2 regions of the Stenotrophomonas sp. YJH_SMC_54 genome follow, and region 2 is predicted to be linked to the other one. Evidence: riboswitches for the same ligand, from Rfam matches in the RefSeq annotation. Region 2 holds a riboswitch; the other holds the start of a gene.
What was found. A riboswitch is a leader RNA that binds a small molecule or an ion and turns the genes downstream of it on or off. The one in region 2 is predicted to bind glycine.
Positions count from the first base shown of each region.

Region 1 (3,402 bases), on a different contig from region 2:
CGGATGTCTTCCACATCGACATTGCCGTTGGCATCGGTCTTGGTGACCACCACCTTCATGCCGCACATCTGCGCCGAGGCCGGGTTGGTGCCGTGCGCCGAATCCGGGATCAGGCAGATGTCGCGGTGGCCTTCGCCGCGCGAGCGGTGGTAGGCGCGGATCGCCAGCAGGCCGGCGTACTCGCCCTGTGCACCGGAGTTCGGCTGCAGGCTGACCGCGTCGTAGCCGGTGCATTCGACCAGCATCGCTTCCAGCGTATCGATCAGTTCCTTGTAGCCCAGCGCCTGGTCGGCCGGCACCAGCGGATGGATCTGCGAGAACTCCGGCCAGGTCACCGGGATCATTTCGGCGGTGGCGTTGAGCTTCATCGTGCACGAGCCCAGCGGGATCATCGTGCGGTCCATCGCCAGGTCCTTGTCGGCCAGCGAGCGCAGGTAGCGCAGCAGTTCGTGCTCGCTGTGGTGGGTGTTGAACACCGGGTGGGTCAGGAACGCGGACTGGCGCAGCAGGCCGGCCGGCAGCGCATCGGCGGTGCTGGCATCCAGCGCATCGACATCCAGCGTGGCACCGAACACGGCAGCCACGGCAACAATGTCGGCGCGGGTGGTGGTTTCGTCCAGGCTGATGCCGACCGAGTCGCTGTCGATCGCGCGCAGGTTGTAGCCGGCGGCGCGGGCCTTGGCATGGATCTCATCGGCGTGCACGCCGGTGACATGCAGGGTGTCGAAGAAGTCGCCACCAACCTGCACGCCGGCATTGCGCAGCGCCGCGGCCAGGATCGAGGCCAGGCGATGGGTGCGGCGGGCAATGCGGGTCAGGCCGTCCGGGCCGTGGTAAACGGCGTACATCGAGGCCATCACCGCCAGCAGCACCTGCGCGGTACAGATGTTGGAAGTCGCCTTCTCGCGGCGGATGTGCTGCTCGCGGGTCTGCAGGGTCAGGCGGTAGGCCGGGTTGCCCTGGGCATCGACCGAAACGCCGATCAGGCGGCCCGGCATCGAGCGCTTGTAGGCGTCACGGCAGGCCATGAAGGCGGCGTGCGGGCCACCGAAGCCGAACGGCACGCCGAAACGCTGGCTGTTGCCGACCACGATGTCCGCGCCCCATTCGCCCGGGGCGGCCAGCAGGGTCAGGGCCAGCAGGTCCGTGGCCACGGCCACCAGGCCGCCGCGTGCGTGCACGGCATCGACCAGCGCCTTGTAGTCGCCCACCTGGCCGAAGGTATCCGGATACTGCAGCAGCAGGCCGAAGGCTTCCGCTTCCAGCGCTTCGGCCGGGGTGCCGACGCGCAGCACGATGCCCATGGGCTCGGCGCGGGTACGCAGCAGTTCCAGCGTCTGCGGATGCACGGCGTCGTGCACGAAGAAGGTGTCCGACTTGGACTTGGCCGAACGCTTGGCCAGGGTCATCGCTTCAGCAGCGGCGGTGGCTTCGTCCAGCAGCGAGGCGTTGGCGATTTCCATGCCGGTCAGGTCGGCGCACAGGGTCTGGAAGTTGATCAGCGCTTCCATGCGGCCCTGCGAGATTTCCGCCTGGTACGGGGTGTAGGCGGTGTACCAGGCCGGGTTTTCCAGGATGTTGCGCAGGATCACGTTCGGCGTGTGGGTGCCGTAGTAGCCCTGGCCGATGAAGCTGCGCAGCACGGTGTTCTTGTCGGCGATCGCACGGATCTTCGCCAGTGCCTGCACTTCGGTCATCGACTCCGGCAGCGCCAGCGGCGCCGGCGACTTGATCTTGGCCGGCACGATGGCATCGGTCATCGCATCCAGCGACGCGTGGCCGACGACGTCGAGCATCTGCGCGATCTCGGCGTCGTTGGGGCCGATGTGGCGCTCGACGAACGCGTTGTGGTGCTCGAGCTCACGCAGGGAAGGGGTGTTCTGGGACATGGCGAAGGATCCGTCAGGAAAGGGCACACGCACGGGCACAAGCCGCCGGTCGGCGGTCTGCGGGGCGCCCCTCTGTCCTTTTGCCTGAGAGTTTAAAAGCGCGGCGGACCGCAGCTTCGTGCCCCTTCGGCGCCGGATCGAACCGGTCTCTCCAGAGTTGTGTTACGGGTGGTATCGGGCCTGAGCGATTACGGGCGTTGCGCCTTCGGCAGCGGTGTTCCGCTTCTCCCACCGTGTTGCCCGCCGATTATAGCCCGTTGCGGGCGCGGCGGCCGCCTTCGGACCTGGCGGCCGCGCCTGAATGGCCGATGGCCCGTCCGTGCGTTTTGTGCACTGCTGCATGGCATCAGGCGCAATCCCCACCTATGATGGGGGGATACCCGAATTCATCTGGCGCCGTCCCTGCTGCAGGGGACCGGCGCCCGCCGTGCGTGCCGCGCATGGCCCTGCCGGACGCCTTTCCCATGACCGCCGCTGTTGCTCCCTCCACCCGCCGCATGGCCCTGCTGCTCGCCGGCCTGGCCATGTTCGGTCCGTTCTCGATCGACACCATCTTCCCCGCGTTCCCGCAGCTGGCCCAGCGCCTGGCGGTGGACGAGGTGGCGGTGCAGCAGACCATCAGCGTGTACCTGCTGTTCTACGGCCTGATGAGCCTGGCGCACGGCCCGCTGTCCGATGCCTGGGGCCGCAAGCGGGTGATCCTCGGTGGCCTGGTGGTGTTCGTCGGCGCTTCGGTCGGCTGCGCGCTGTCCACCGACCTGACCACGCTGCTGGCGTTCCGCGCGCTGCAGGGCCTGTCAGCGGGCGTCGGCATGATCGTCGGCCGCGCGGTGATCCGCGACCTGTACCACGGACACGACGCGCAGCGCCTGATGAGCCAGGTTTCGATGCTGTTCGGCATCGCTCCGGCCATCGCACCGATCATCGGCGGCTGGATCCTGCTCAGTGGCGCTGGCTGGCCACTGATTTTCTGGTTCCTGGTGGTGTTTGCGCTGATCCTGCTGGCGGCCACTGCACGCTACCTGCCGGAAACCCATCCGGTGGAGGCACGGGTGCCGTTGTCACCGCGCGTGCTGCTGCGTGATTACGTGCGCATCGGTTTCAACCCGCGGTTCCTGCGCCTGGCGCTGGCCGGCAGCATCGGTTTCGGCGGCATTTTCCTGTACATCTCCTCGGCGCCGGTGTTCGTGATGCAGCACCTGCATCTGGGCGAGGGTGGTTTTGCCTGGCTGTTCATCCCCACCATCGGCGGCATGACCACCGGCTCGTTCCTGTCCGGGCGCATGGCCGGGCACACCACGCCCACCCGCCAGGTGTCCATTGGTTTCGGCCTGTGTGCGCTGTCGGTGCTGCTGAATGTCGGCTACGTGGCGCTGTCGCCGCAGTTCGTGCTGCCGTGGGCGGTGCTGCCGATCTTCCTGGGCGGCATGGGCATGGCATTGATCTTCCCGATCCTGGCGCTGGCGGTGCTGGACATGTACCCGCACCAGCGCGGCCTGGCTTCGTCGCTGCA
Region 1 is NZ_JCAFRS010000002.1:266,307-269,708, reverse strand. It holds gene gcvP (aminomethyl-transferring glycine dehydrogenase) at 1-1,889, opposite strand, end outside; glycine riboswitch at 1,952-2,054, opposite strand; gene AC5P5S_RS03555 (multidrug effflux MFS transporter) at 2,354-3,402, shown strand, end outside.
Region 1: it holds a riboswitch for glycine, as region 2 does, so the genes downstream of both, gcvP (aminomethyl-transferring glycine dehydrogenase) here and AC5P5S_RS06325 (trimeric intracellular cation channel family protein) in region 2, are expected to answer to the same signal.

Region 2 (3,402 bases):
CAGCTTCAGGATCGACAAGGGCCTGCGCATCGCCCGTGGCCTGCTGCGCGACATCAACAAGCTCGGCCTGCCGGCCGGCGTCGAGTTCCTCGACGTGATCTCGCCGCAATACATCGCCGATCTGGTGGCCTGGGGCGCCATTGGTGCGCGCACCACCGAAAGCCAGGTGCACCGCGAACTGGCCTCGGGGCTGTCGTGCCCGGTCGGCTTCAAGAACGGCACCGATGGCAACGTGAAGATCGCCGCCGACGCGGTGGGTGCGGCCTCCAATCCGCATCACTTCCTGTCGGTCACCAAGCAGGGCGGCACCGCCATCGTGTCGACCACTGGCAACCCGGATTGCCATGTGATCCTGCGCGGCGGCAAGCAGCCGAACTACGATGCAGGCAGTGTCGCCGAGGCCTGCCAGGCGCTGGCCAAGGCCAAGCTGCCGACTCGTCTGATGATCGACGCCAGCCATGCCAACAGCCTGAAGAATCCGGACAACCAGCCGAAGGTGATCGAGGACATCGCCGTTCAGTTGGAAGACGGTGAACAGCGCATCGTCGGTGTGATGATCGAGAGCCATCTGGTCGGTGGTCGCCAGGAACTGGTGGAAGGCCAACCGCTGGTCTACGGGCAGAGCATCACCGATGGCTGCATCGACTGGGACACCACCGTGACGGTGCTGGAGCGACTGGCCGCGGCCGTGCGCGCCCGTCGCGACGTGAAGGTGTCCGAAGCCGCTTGAGTGCGGCACGTGTGTGGATGGCGGCCAGCGCCTGCGGGGGTGCGGCCGCGATCAGGGCCGGTCGGAGTTGGAGACCGGCCCATCTGCACCGGCGATGCGCCTGGCGCTGCGCATGAGCGACAGCGCCAGGTACATCGCCGGGGTGGTGCGGATTCCGCCGCGCGAACCTCAATGCACTTCGTCGTGGTACACGAACTTCGGCATTTCCCAGCGGTAGTGGATCGCCAGCAGGCGCAGCGCGAAGCCGCCGCCGAGGCAGCACAGGATCGCGGTGGCGTCGGCCACGCCCCAGTGCAGCAGCAACAGGTAGGCCGCGCCGGTCAGCAGTGCGATGATCGCGTACAGCTCCTTCTGGAAGATCAGCGGCACCTCGTTGCAGAGGATGTCGCGCAGCACGCCGCCGAACGCGCCGGTCAGCATGCCGGCGATCAGCACGATCGGCATCGCATGGCCGGCTTCGCGCGCAATCGAGCAGCCGATCAGGGTGAAGGCGATCAGGCCCAGGCCATCGAGCACCAGGAAGGTGCGGCGGAAGTGGTGCATCCAGCGCGCCACCCAGGTGGCGATCAGCGCCGCGCACACGGTGAAGCCCAGGTACTCGGGATGCTTCACCCAGCCCAGCGGGTAGTGGCCGAGCAGGATGTCGCGCAGTGAACCACCGCCGAGGGCGGTGACGCAGGCGATCATGACCACGCCGAACAGGTCCATGCGGCGGCGGCCGGCAGAAAGTGCGCCGGTCATGGCTTCGGCGGAAATGGCGATCAGGTAGATGATGGACAGCAACATGGGGCAGGCTCCGGGCGCGGTGGGGCCGGCCATGCGCGGACGCCGCCATTGCCTGCGCAATGACGGAATGACGATGACCGGTGCCGCTCCCGCTGTCCTTTTGCCTGAGAGTTCAGCGGCATGGGCCGCGTGCCCCTTCGGCGGATCGTCCCGGGCATGCCCGGTGACCTCTCTCCAGCTCGGCGAGTCGAATGCATGGTTGGTGGGATTCCAGCCCACCGGCCTGAGCGATCATGGGAGCCTGCGCCTTCGGCGGGCGCCAGCGCGGCGCCTCTCTCCTGCATTCGGGCGCCAGTATATCCGCTGCAGTGCAGCACGGCATAATCCGGGCATGGCCCCGTCCCTCCGCCCGTGGTTCCTGTACCTGCTCGAATGTCGCGATGGCAGCTATTACGCCGGCATCAGCACCGACGTGGACGCGCGTTTCGCCGCCCATCAGGCTGGCAAGGGCGCGCGCTACACCCGGGCCCGGCCGCCGCTGCGGGTGCTGGCCGTGCGCGAGTACCCGGACCGGGCCGCCGCCTCGCGGGCCGAATGGCAGCTCAAGCAGCAGCCGCGCGAACGCAAGCTGGCCTGGCTGCAGGCGGTGGATGCTGGGTCCCTGTAGATCCATGGCATACATGGATGCCTCTGTGCCGCCATGCGATGATCGCCCAGCCCTCAGCGCTGGAGACCCGGATGTCCACCGTCGCCCTGTTGTTCGCTCTCTCCGCGTCAACCAGTCCCGCTGCCGACCCGGCCACCCTCGCGGCCATCGAAGCCACCTGCCATGACTACGTCGACGGCCAGCTGGAGGCCGACCCGCAGCGCGTCGCCCGCTCCCTGCACCCGGACCTGGCCAAGCGCGCGGTCCTCGGCGATACGCCCGACGAGCGGCTGGGCCTGCGCCGCATGTCGAAGGAAGAACTGGTCGCGCTGACGAAGCAGGGCGCGCTGAAAACCCCGAAGGATCAATGGGACCGCCGCTGCACGGTGCTGGACGTGACCGGCAATGCCGCCTCGGTGCGATTGGAAACGCCGTGGTTCGTCGATTACTTCCACATGGGGCGCTTCGACCAGCGCTGGGTCATCGTCAACGCGTTGTGGTACCCGAAACCGAAGGCGAAGTGAGCACGATGCGTGCCGCCGGTAAGGCATGGGTCTCCGTCGTCGTACTGGCCGCCGGCATCGCACTGCTGCCTGGCCTGCTGTACCTGCTCGGGCTTGCCCTGGTGGGCGGTTGGCCGAAGCCAGCAGACCGTGCGCCCAGTGGTGTGGCTGCGTGCAGCAGTGAACCGCGAACAGGATTTCAGCCGATGAATCCCTGGAGTTTCGCCGCGCAGTTCTTCGACGACGACGCGATGAAGAAGAAGGTGCCAGAGGTGGAACGGGAGGCGTTCTGGATTGCCCGCCGCCATCTTTGGCGGCAGCCACGGCACGACATGCTGCGCTGGCATCTGAGCAGCACGGCACTGACGATCTGGATTACCCGCAACTGGAGTGCCGCGCAGATTGCCGACACCGCAAGGAAGGAGGACTTCTGCCGCGCATGGTCGAAACGGCGGGCGCCCGGCGGCCCGATGAAGCGGTAGATCCACGCCATGCATGGATGATGTTGACGGAGTCAGAGCCCTTTCCTGCGGAAAGGGATCGGACCGCGTGGCAGCCGGCCAGCGGCGGGCACTACCGCCTCGGTCGCCGGTCTTCCTGGTCATCGCCGAAGATGATGCGTGCGCTGCGCTGGTAGCTCCAGTACGCCACGGCCCAGTTCAGCAGCACCACGATGCGGTTGCGGAAGCCGATCAGGAAGAACACGTGCGCGGCCAGCCAGAACCACCAGGCCAGCACGCCCGACAGCTGCAGCCGCCCCAGGTGCACGATCGCGGCCATGCGACCGATGGTGGCCA
Region 2 is NZ_JCAFRS010000004.1:136,930-140,331, forward strand. It holds gene AC5P5S_RS06320 (3-deoxy-7-phosphoheptulonate synthase) at 1-730, shown strand, start outside; gene AC5P5S_RS06325 (trimeric intracellular cation channel family protein) at 899-1,516, opposite strand; glycine riboswitch at 1,599-1,704, opposite strand; glycine riboswitch at 1,718-1,807, opposite strand; gene AC5P5S_RS06330 (GIY-YIG nuclease family protein) at 1,848-2,123, shown strand; gene AC5P5S_RS06335 (nuclear transport factor 2 family protein) at 2,195-2,626, shown strand; gene AC5P5S_RS06340 (hypothetical protein) at 2,632-3,087, shown strand; gene AC5P5S_RS06345 (NAD(P)/FAD-dependent oxidoreductase) at 3,179-3,402, opposite strand, start outside.